Regions from separate parts of the Stenotrophomonas sp. 1L-E-5-B-C3 genome, predicted to be linked through region 2. Evidence: riboswitches for the same ligand, from Rfam matches in the RefSeq annotation. Region 2 holds a riboswitch; the other holds the start of a gene.
The links. Region 2 has a riboswitch for glycine ahead of AC0Z6F_RS16955 (trimeric intracellular cation channel family protein). Riboswitches for the same ligand answer to the same signal wherever they lie in the genome.

Region 1 (5,297 bases), on a different contig from region 2:
TGCCGGGCAACACCCCGTACACCCGCTACTTCCTGGCGCGCATCCTGCAGTTCCAGTTCTACAAGGGCCTGTGCGATGCCTCCGGCTACAAGGGTCCGCTGCATGAGTGCACCTTCTACGGCAACAAGGAAGCCGGCCAGAAGTACTGGGCGATGCTGAGCAAGGGTGCCAGCCAGCCGTGGCAGGCCACACTGAAGGAACTGACCGGCACCGACAAGCTCGATGCCGGCCCGATGATCGAGTACTTCAGCCCGGTCAATGAATGGCTGAAGCAGCAGAACGAAGGCCAGATGTGCGGCTGGCAGGCCAACGCGGCCCCGGCGGCGAAATGAAAAAAGGGGCGGATCCGCGAGGATCCGCCCCTCTTTACGTTGTAGAGCCGAGCCATGCTCGGCTTGCCGCGCGCAGCGCGGTGGAAAAACAGCCGAGCATGGCTCGGCTCTACAGTTTGGCCGCGATCAGCTGTTCTTCTTCGCGGCCATCGCGGCGGCCAGTTCGGCCTTGAATTCCTCGAAGGTCTGGCCCTTTTCCTTCGCTTCGGCCTGCGCAGCATCACGCAGTGCATCCGAGTACACCAGGCGCACCGGCGTGCCGTTGCGTTCGTGCAGTTCACCGGCCTGCATGATCAGGGCCAGCACCTGGGCAGCACTCTCGCTCTGGCCGGCGATGCGGCCATCCATGCCCAGCACCCATTCGCCATCACGGCGCACGACACCGGCCAGCAGGGTGCGCTGCGCATCGCGCAGTTCGGCATGCGGCTCCACCGGCGAGGCCTGCGCGGCTGCCTTGTTGGCGGCCTGCTTTTCCTGGCGACGGCGCTGGTCGCGGCGGATCTTGGAGCTGGTGGACATGGTGCGGTACCGCTGCGAGGGGGGCGCAAGGATAACGCACCCCGCCCACAGCACCGCTTCACGCTCCGCTCAGTCCAGCACTTTTCCGTGCCGCCAGTAGCCCATGAAGGTGATGGCGCGGCGGTCCAGTCCGCAGTCACGCACCAGATGGCGGCGGATCGCCATCACCGCACCCGCCTCGCCGGCCACCCAGGCATACAGCGGTCCGGCCACGCTGGCATCGGCCTGCTCCCACAGGATCTGAGCGTCGACATCGATCTCTTCCAGCGCATCGCCGGCAGCCACGCTCGAGGTCGCTGCCAGCCGTTCCTGCACCGCCTGCAGCAGCGGCTGGCCATAGGCGGCCTGCCCGCGCGGCAACCACACCAGCTCGGCCGTGCCCGGCGCTTTCAACGGCACCGCATCGCCGGCCTGGGCCACTTCCAGCAGCGCCAGCGTGCGCGGCGGATCAGGCATGGCCGCCAGTTCCTCCAGAATGCCCGCCACCGCAGGCAGCGCCGTTTCATCGGCCACCAGCAGCACCTGGCCGACGCCGGCCGGCGGCTTCCATTCCCAACCTTCGCTGCTGTCGGCACAGTCGGCATCGGGGGCCAGCAGCACGACGCGGTCACCCGGCCGCGCATGCATGGCCCAGCGCGAAGCGGGCCCGGTCACGCCGTGGATGACGAAATCAACGTCGACCTCGCCCTGCTCGGCGCGCAGCTGGCGGATGGTGTAGGTGCGCATCGGCGGCCGCAGCTCATCAGGCAGGGCCCGGTAGCGCGGATACCAGTCCTCGCCGCTGGGCACCTGTGGCACCTCCTGGCCGGGCAAGGGGAAGAACACCTTGATCCGCTGGTCCGGGCCTTCGGTCTTCATCCGCGCCACGTCGGCACCGGTGAACACCATGCGGTCCAGGGAAGGGGAAAGAACGCGGCGCTCCTTCAGCGCCACCTCGAACAGGCGGTAGGTCTGCTGCGCAGCCATGGGGGTACCTCATGCGACGACATCGGATTGGCTGGCTGTCGTGCATCCACGCACCGGCTGGCTGGAATGCCCAGCCTAGTCCGGTTGTCCGCGGCTGCAAGGATGTGCCGGCATCCCCGTCCGCCCTACCCCTGCGCGCTGCTCAATGGCCCGTGCAGGCTGCCTGCGCCGCGCGCTCGCGCTGGTGTTCCCAGTACCAGAACACGAAGCCGGCGCCGAAGAACGCGGCCTGGCCCAGTGCCAGGTGCAGCGGGCTGGCGCTGAGCAGCGGCGACACCACGCCGGCCACCACGGTGCTGATCATCAGCTGCACGAAGGCCTGCAGCGAGGACGCCAGGCCACGCTGGTGCGGATACATGTCCAGCACCGCCAGCGCCAGGATCGGGAAGATCAGCGCCATGCCCATGCCGCCCAGGAAGATCGGCATCACCGCCCACGGCAGTGCGAACTGTGGCGCCAGGCCGACGTAGCCGATGTTCAGCAGCACCGACAACGCACACAGGCCGAAACCGATGGCGACCTGTCGCGTGGGGCTGCTGTGCCCGGCCATGCGCCCGGACAGGAACGAGCCGGTGGTCATGCCGCCGATGGTGGGAATGAACAGCCAGGCGAAACCGCCCTCGCCCAGGTGCAGGTGCTGCATCACGAACACCGGCGCCGAGGAGATGTACAGGAACACGCCACCGAAGCCGATGCTGCCGGCCAGCGCCAGGCGCAGGAAACGCGGATTGAAGCCGATGCGAACGTAGTCGCGCAGCAGCACGCGCGGTGACAACGGCACGCGCGCCTCGACCGGATGGGTTTCCGGCAGGTAGCGTGCAGTGGCCGCCAGCAGCACCAGCGCGAACACCACCAGGAACCAGAAGATCAACGGCCAGCCAGCGCCGCTGAGCAGGATCCAGCCACCGATGATCGGGGCGATCGCCGGGGCGATGCCGAACAGCATCGACACCTGGCTCATCAGCCGCTGTGCGTCATGGCCGTGGTACAGGTCGCGGATCACCGCTCGGCCGACGATCATGCCGACACCTGCCGACAGGCCCTGCAGTGCGCGGAAGCCCAGCAGCGTGGTCAGGTCAGTGGACAGCGCACAGCCGACTGAGGCGCCGACGAATATCACCAGGCCGCCGAGGATCACCCGCTTGCGGCCCCAGGCGTCGGACAGCGGTCCATGGGCCAGGCTCATCAGGCCGTAGAACAGCAGGTACACGCTGATGGTCTGCTGCACCGCCACTTCGTCCACCGCCAGGCGCTGGGCCAGCTGCGGGAACGCCGGGAAGATGGTGTCGATTGAGAACGGACCAAACATGGCCAGGCCGGCAAGCAGCAGGGCCATGCGGCGGGTGGAAGGAGCAACAGCGGCGGTCATGGAGAGGCGTCCGGCAGGGCCATGCGCGGCACGCACGGCGGGCGCCAGTCCCCTGAAACAGGGACAGCGCCAGATGAATTCGGGTATCCACCCATCATAGGTGGGGATTGCGCCCCGCGCCATGCACGGATGCACAAAACGCACGGCCGGGCCATCGGCCATTCAGGCGCAGCGGCGCCCCCCGGGAGCGGCCGGCCGGCGCGCAACGGGCTATAATCGGCGGGCAACACGGTGGGAGAAGCGGAACACCGCTGCCGAAGGCGCAACGCCCGTAATCGCTCAGGCCCGATACCACCCGTAACAGAACTCTGGAGAGACCGGTTCAATCCGGCGCCGAAGGGGCAAGAAGCTGCGGTCCGCCGCGCTTTCAAACTCTCAGGCAAAAGGACAGAGGGGCGCCCCGCAGACCGCCGACCGGCGGCTTGTGCCCGTGCGTGTGCCCTTTCCTGACGGATCCTTCGCCATGTCCCAGAACACCCCTTCCCTGCGTGAGCTCGAGCATCATTCGGCCTTCGTCGAGCGCCACATCGGCCCCAACGATGCCGAGATCGCGCAGATGCTCGGCGTCATCGGCCACGCCTCGCTGGATGCGATGACCGATACCATCGTGCCGGCCAAGATCAAGTCGCCGGCCCCGCTGGCGCTGCCGGAGTCGATCACCGAAGTGCAGGCGCTGGCGAAGATCCGCGCGATCGCCGACAAGAACACCGTGCTGCGCAGCTTCATCGGCCAGGGCTACTACGGTACCCACACGCCGAACGTGATCCTGCGCAACATCCTGGAAAACCCGGCCTGGTACACCGCCTACACCCCGTACCAGGCGGAAATCTCGCAGGGCCGCATGGAAGCGCTGATCAACTTCCAGACCCTGTGCGCCGACCTGACCGGCATGGAAATCGCCAACGCCTCGCTGCTGGACGAAGCGACCGCCGCCGCCGAAGCGATGACCCTGGCCAAGCGCTCGGCCAAGTCGAAGTCGGACACCTTCTTCGTGCACGACGCCGTACACCCGCAGACGCTGGAACTGTTGCGCACCCGCGCAGAACCGATGGGCATCGTGCTGCGCGTTGGCACGCCGGCCGAAGCCCTGGAAGCGGACAGCTTCGGCCTGCTGCTGCAGTACCCGGACACCTTCGGCCAGGTCGGCGACTACAAGGCGCTGGTCGATGCCGTGCACGCACGCGGCGGCCTGGTGGCCGTGGCCACCGACCTGCTGGCGCTGACCCTGCTGGCCGCCCCCGGCGAATGGGGCGCGGACATCGTGGTCGGCAACAGCCAGCGTTTCGGCGTGCCGTTCGGCTTCGGTGGCCCGCATGCGGCGTTCATGGCCTGCCGCGATGCCTACAAGCGTTCGATGCCGGGCCGCCTGATCGGTGTGTCGATCGACGCACAGGGCAACCCGGCCTACCGCCTGACCCTGCAGACCCGCGAGCAGCACATCCGTCGCGAGAAGGCCACGTCCAACATCTGCACCGCGCAGGTGCTGCTGGCGGTGATGGCCTCGATGTATGCCGTCTACCACGGCCCGGAAGGCCTGACCCGCATCGCCCGCCGCACCCACCGCCTGGCCTCGATCCTTGCCAGCGCGCTGCGCAGTGCCGGCGTGCAGGTCGGTGGTGACTTCTTCGACACCCTGCACGTCACCGGCGTGCACGCCGATGAGATCCACGCCAAGGCCCGTGCCGCCGGTTACAACCTGCGTGCGATCGACAGCGACTCGGTCGGCATCAGCCTGGACGAAACCACCACCCGCGCCGACATCGTGGCCGTGGCTTCGGTGTTCGGTGCTTCGCTGGATGTGGACGCACTGGATGCCAGCACCGCCGACGCGCTGCCGGCCGGCCTGCTGCGCCAGTCTGAATTCCTGACCCATCCGGTGTTCAACACCCACCACAGCGAGCACGAACTGCTGCGCTACCTGCGTTCGCTGGCCGACAAGGACCTGGCGATGGACCGCACGATGATCCCGCTGGGCTCGTGCACCATGAAGCTCAACGCCACCGCCGAGATGATCCCGGTGACCTGGCCGGAGTTCTCGCAGATCCATCCGCTGGTGCCGGCCGACCAGGCGCTGGGCTACAAGGAACTGATCGACTCGCTGGAAGCGATGC
Region 2 (5,297 bases):
ATCGCCCAGCCGCAGCGGCGCGCCGTCGCGCCAGGCCAGTATCAGGGCACGGTACTCATCCACGCTGCGCATCTGATCGTTGGCATCGAGCATCACCGCGCGGATCGGGCCATCGAAACTGCCCTTGGGCAGGTTGACGTTGGCGGCGGCGATGGCGGTGCGGATGTGGTCCATGCCCAGGTTGTTGGCGGCCAGCGCCGCTGGATTGACCTGGATGCGCACCGCCGGGCGCTGGCCACCGGCCAGGCTGACCAGGCCGACGCCGGGCAACTGCGCCAGGCGCTGGGCGATGCGCGTATCCACCAGATCGTGCACCTGCGGCAGCGACAGGCCTTGCGAGGTCACCGCCAAGGTCAGGATGGGGGTGTCGGCCGGGTTGACCTTGCGGTACACCGGCGGCACCGGCAGGTCCCCGGGCAGGAAGCTGCCCGCCGCGTTGATGGCGGCCTGCACGTCCTGCTCGGCCACACCCAGCGACACCTCCAGCCCGAACTGCAGGGTAATGACCGAGGCGCCACCGGAACTGGTCGACGACAGTTGTTTCAGGCCGGGAATCTGGCCGAGCTGGCGCTCCAGCGGTGCGGTGATGGTGCGTGTGGTCAGTTCGGGGCTGGCACCCGGATACAGCGTGGTGATCTGGATGATCGGGTAATCGACCTGCGGCAGCGCCGCCACCGGCAGCAGGCGATAGGCCAGCACGCCGGACAGCAGCAGCGCCACCATCAGGAGAGTCGTTGCGACCGGGCGCAGGATGAACGAGCGCGAGAGGTTCATGCGCCGGCCTTGGTCGCGGCCTCCTCGGTGATGATCTCCACCGCCGTGCCGTCTTCCAGCCCGTCGATGCCTTCGATCACCACCTTGTCCCCTGCGGCCAGCCCGGAGCGCACGGCCACGCGTCCATCATCGGCTGGACCGAGCACCACGGTGCGGCGTTGTGCCTTGCTGTCCTTGTCGACGATATGCACGTAGTTGCCCTGGCTGCCGAACTGCACGGCGGCATCGGGAATCAGCAGCGCGGGCTGCTCGCCCAGCTGCAGGCGGACGTTGACGAACTGGTTGGGGAACAGCGCCAGATCGTGGTTGTCGAAGTGCGCACGCAGTTTCAACGTGCCGGTGGTGGTATCGATGCGGTTGTCGACGCTGGACAGCGAGCCGCGGGCCAGCTGCCGGCGTTCTTCGCGGTCCCAGGTTTCCACCGCCAGTGCCGGTTGCGCCTGCACGGCATCGAGCAGCGCAGGCAGCTCGGGTTCGGGCACGGTGAACAGCACGCTGATCGGCGCGGTCTGCGCCAGCGTCACCAGGCCTTCGGCATCGCTGGCGCGCACCAGGTTGCCCACGTCCAACCGGCGCAGCCCGACGCGGCCACTGACCGGCGCGGTGATGCGGGTGTACTGCAGCTGCAGGCGCGCTTCATCAACAGACGCCTGATCGCTGAGGCGGCGGCCCTGCAGCTGGCGCACCTTGCTCTGCTGGTCGCTCAGTTCCTGCCCGGACACGTAGTTCTGCTTCTGCAGTTCGCGGTAGCGCTGCAGCTGGCGCTCGGCGTTTTCCAGCTCGGCCAGATTCTGCTGCTGGGTACCCTGCGCCTGTGCCAGCTTCACTTCATACGGGCGCGGGTCGATCTGCGCCAGCAGATCGCCGGCCTTCACCTGCTGGCCTTCCTGGAAATGCAGCCGTAGCAGTTCGCCATCCACGCGGCTGCGTACCACCACGCTGTGCAGCGGGGTGACCGTACCGACCGCCTTCAGGCGCAGCACCAGCGGCTCGGCGCTGGCGCGTGCCACGCGTACCGGCACCGTCTTGCCCGGCGCATCGTCGCTGCTGCCGGCGCCGTTCCGGGGCCACAGCCACCACGCCAGAACGGCGACGAGGGCGATGGCCAGCACCGCCCACAACAGGCGGGCACGACGGAAGCGGGAATTTTCGGCGACAGACATGGGGCATCCTGCGCCCTGCGCGCGCAGGGACATGCGGGCCCGTCGGCGCGTTCACGGCACCACGGGCAGCGGGGAGGGAGTTGTCTGGCGGGGCCGCGGGCGCGGCGTGGCTGGATGCCGTCGCGGCAGCGACGGGGTGACAATGGTAGCCAATCACCCCGGCCAATGCCGCATGACCATGGTCATGCAACGCATTCGGTAGTGCCGGCCGCTGGCCGGCAACCTGCCGGAATCTGCGGGCGCGTGCCGTGTTGCCGGCCAGCGGCCGGCACTACCGTCAAACAATCAATGCACTTCGTCGTGATAGACGAACTTCGGCATTTCCCAGCGGTAGTGGATCGCCAGCAGGCGCAGCGCGAAGCCGCCGCCGAGGCAGCACAGGATCGCGGTGGCGTCGGCCACGCCCCAGTGCAGCAGCAACAGGTAGGCCGCGCCGGTCAGCAGCGCGATGATCGCGTACAGCTCCTTCTGGAAGATCAGCGGCACCTCGTTGCAGAGGATGTCGCGCAGCACGCCGCCGAAGGCGCCGGTCAGCATGCCGGCAATCAGCACGATCGGCATGGCATGGCCGGCCTCACGTGCGATCGAACAGCCGATCAGGGTGAAGGCGATCAGGCCCAGTCCATCGAGCACCAGGAAGGTGCGTCGGAAGTGGTGCATCCAGCGTGCGACCCAGGTGGCGATCAGCGCCGCACACACGGTGAAGCCCAGGTACTCGGGATGCTTCACCCAGCCCAGCGGATAGTGACCGAGCAGGATGTCGCGCAGTGATCCGCCGCCGAGGGCGGTAACGCAGGCGATCATGATCACACCGAACAGGTCCATGCGGCGGCGGCCGGCGGACAGCGCGCCGGTCATGGCTTCGGCGGAAATGGCGATCAGGTAGATGATGGACAGCAGCATGGGACAGGCTCCGGGCGCGGTGGGGCCGGCCATGCGCGTGTACCGCCACTGCCTGCGCAATGACGGGATGACGATGACCGGTGCCGCTCCCGCTGTCCTTTTGCCTGAGAGTTCAGCGGCATGGGCCGCGTGCCCCTTCGGCGGATCGTGCCGGGCAAGCCCGGTGACCTCTCTCCAGCTCGGCGAGTCGAATGCATGGTTGGTGGGATTCCAGCCCACCGGCCTGAGCGATCATGGGAGCCTGCGCCTTCGGCGGGCGCCAGCGCGGCGCCTCTCTCCTGCATTCGGGCGCCAGTATATCCGCTGCAGTGCAACACGGCATAATCCGGCCATGGCCTCGTCCCTGCGCCCGTGGTTCCTGTACCTGCTCGAATGCCGCGATGGCAGCTATTACGCCGGCATCAGCACCGACGTGGACGCGCGTTTCGCTGCCCACCAGGCCGGAAAGGGCGCGCGTTACACCCGGGCGCGGCCGCCGCTGCGCGTACTGGCCGTGCGCGAGTACCCGGACCGGGCCGCCGCCTCGCGCGCCGAATGGCAGCTCAAGCAGCAGCCGCGCGAACGCAAACTGGCCTGGCTGCAGGCACCGGTCCTGTAGATCCACGCCTTGCGTGGATGGAGACGCCGCCCATGCCATGATCGCCACAGCCATGGACATAGGATTGGTCCGATGAAGACCTGCTGGATGCTGCTGTTCACCACCTGCATGACCTTGCCGGCCTGCGCCCAGGCGCCGACCTCGCCGCCACTGCAGCACGGGCAGATCGGAACCGCCGCAGAGCTGGCCGCGCAGCGTGGCCCGGCCACTGCTGACCCCATCCACCTGCGCCGTGACCGGGTGCCGCCCGATCTGGTCGACCTGATTCCGCTGGCCGAAAAATGGGGCATCGGCGATGACCTGCTGCGCGACGAGATGCAGGAACGTGCCACCGACGCGGAAAAGCGCGCGATGGCCGATGCACTGAAGCATCGGCATGCGCGCATCACCGCCTGGCTCGACAGTTTCCCGAAGGGCCAGCCGATGACCGACGAAGCGGCCGCGTTCATGTACATGCAGCTGGGCGTCGACGAAATGGGCCTGATGCAATAGATCCGCGCCACGCGTGGGTAAGTACGCCGCCCATGCCATGATCATCCCGCCCCAGCCTTGGAGACCAGGATGTCCACGCTTGCCATGTTGCTCGCTGTTGCTGGTGCGACAAGCCCCGCCGCCGACCCGGCCACGATCGCGGCCATCAAAGCCACTTGCCACGATTACGTCGACGGCCAGCTGGAGGCCGACCCGCAACGCGTCGCCCGCTCCCTGCACCCGGACCTGGCCAAGCGCGCGGTCCTCGGCGATACACCCGACGAACGACTGGGCCTGCGCCGCATGTCGAAGGAAGAGCTGGTCTCGTTGACGAAGCAGGGCGCGCTGAAGACCCCGAAGGATCAATGGAACCGCCGCTGCACGGTGCTGGACGTGACCGGCAACGCGGCCTCGGTGCGGCTGGAAACCCCGTGGTTCGTCGACTACTTCCACATGGGGCGCTTCGACCAGCGCTGGGTCATCGTCAACGCACTGTGGTATCCGAAGCCGAAGGCGCTGTAGAGCGATGCGTGCCGCCGGCAAAGCATGGATATCCGTCGTCGTACTGGTCGCCGGTATCGCGCTGCTGCCTGGCCTGCTGTACCTGCTCGGGCTGGCGCTGGTGGAAGGCCGGCCGCAGCCGGCGGACCGCGCACCCAGTGGTGTGGCTGCGTGCAGCAGTGAGCAGCGCACGGGATTCCAGCCGATGAATCCATGGAGCTTCATGACGCGGTTCTTCGATCCTGAAGCGTTGAAGAAGGCGACTGATGTCGAGCGCGAAGCGTTCTGGGTTGCACGCCGCCACCTGATGCGGCAGCCAAGGCACGACATGCTGCGCTGGCATCTCAGCAGTACCGTACTGACAATCTGGATCACCCGGCATTGGAGTAGCACGCAGATTGCCGACACCGCGAGGAAGGAGGATTTCTGCCGCACCTGGTCGGAACGGCGGGTGCCGGGCGGCCCGATGAACCGGTAGATCCACGCCATGCGTGGATGGTGTTGACGGGGTCAGAGCCCTTTCCTGCGGAAAGGGATCCGACCGCGCAACAGCCGGCCAGCGGCCGGCACTACCGTCGGGGTCGCCGGTCTGCCTGGTCATCACCGAAGATGATGCGCGCGCTGCGCTGGTAGCTCCAGTACGCCACCGCCCAGTTCAGCAGCACCACGACGCGGTTGCGGAAACCGATCAGGAAGAACACGTGTGCGGCCAGCCAGAACCACCAGGCGAGGACGCCCGAGAGTTGCAGCCTGCCCAGGTGCACGATCGCGGCCATGCGGCCGATGGTGGCCAGGTTGCCGAAGTCTGCGTACTTGAACGGTCCGGGGACTGCCTTGCCATGCAGGCGCGCGCGGATCACCTCGGCCACGTACTTGCCCATCTGCTT

Region 1: it holds a riboswitch for glycine, as region 2 does, so the genes downstream of both, gcvP (aminomethyl-transferring glycine dehydrogenase) here and AC0Z6F_RS16955 (trimeric intracellular cation channel family protein) in region 2, are expected to answer to the same signal.

What each region holds. Positions count from the first base shown of each region.
Region 1 covers NZ_JBXAWS010000010.1:28,392-33,688, forward strand. Annotated here, with positions in the region: gene AC0Z6F_RS13880 (M2 family metallopeptidase) at 1-332, shown strand, start outside; gene AC0Z6F_RS13885 (hypothetical protein) at 459-851, opposite strand; gene AC0Z6F_RS13890 (siderophore-interacting protein) at 921-1,817, opposite strand; gene AC0Z6F_RS13895 (multidrug effflux MFS transporter) at 1,960-3,186, opposite strand; glycine riboswitch at 3,485-3,587, shown strand; gene gcvP (aminomethyl-transferring glycine dehydrogenase) at 3,650-5,297, shown strand, end outside.
Region 2 covers NZ_JBXAWS010000014.1:97,515-102,811, reverse strand. Annotated here, with positions in the region: gene AC0Z6F_RS16965 (multidrug efflux RND transporter permease subunit) at 1-774, opposite strand, end outside; gene AC0Z6F_RS16960 (MdtA/MuxA family multidrug efflux RND transporter periplasmic adaptor subunit) at 771-1,937, opposite strand; gene AC0Z6F_RS16955 (trimeric intracellular cation channel family protein) at 2,223-2,840, opposite strand; glycine riboswitch at 2,923-3,028, opposite strand; glycine riboswitch at 3,042-3,131, opposite strand; gene AC0Z6F_RS16950 (GIY-YIG nuclease family protein) at 3,172-3,438, shown strand; gene AC0Z6F_RS16945 (hypothetical protein) at 3,511-3,930, shown strand; gene AC0Z6F_RS16940 (nuclear transport factor 2 family protein) at 4,000-4,431, shown strand; gene AC0Z6F_RS16935 (hypothetical protein) at 4,436-4,888, shown strand; gene AC0Z6F_RS16930 (NAD(P)/FAD-dependent oxidoreductase) at 4,980-5,297, opposite strand, start outside.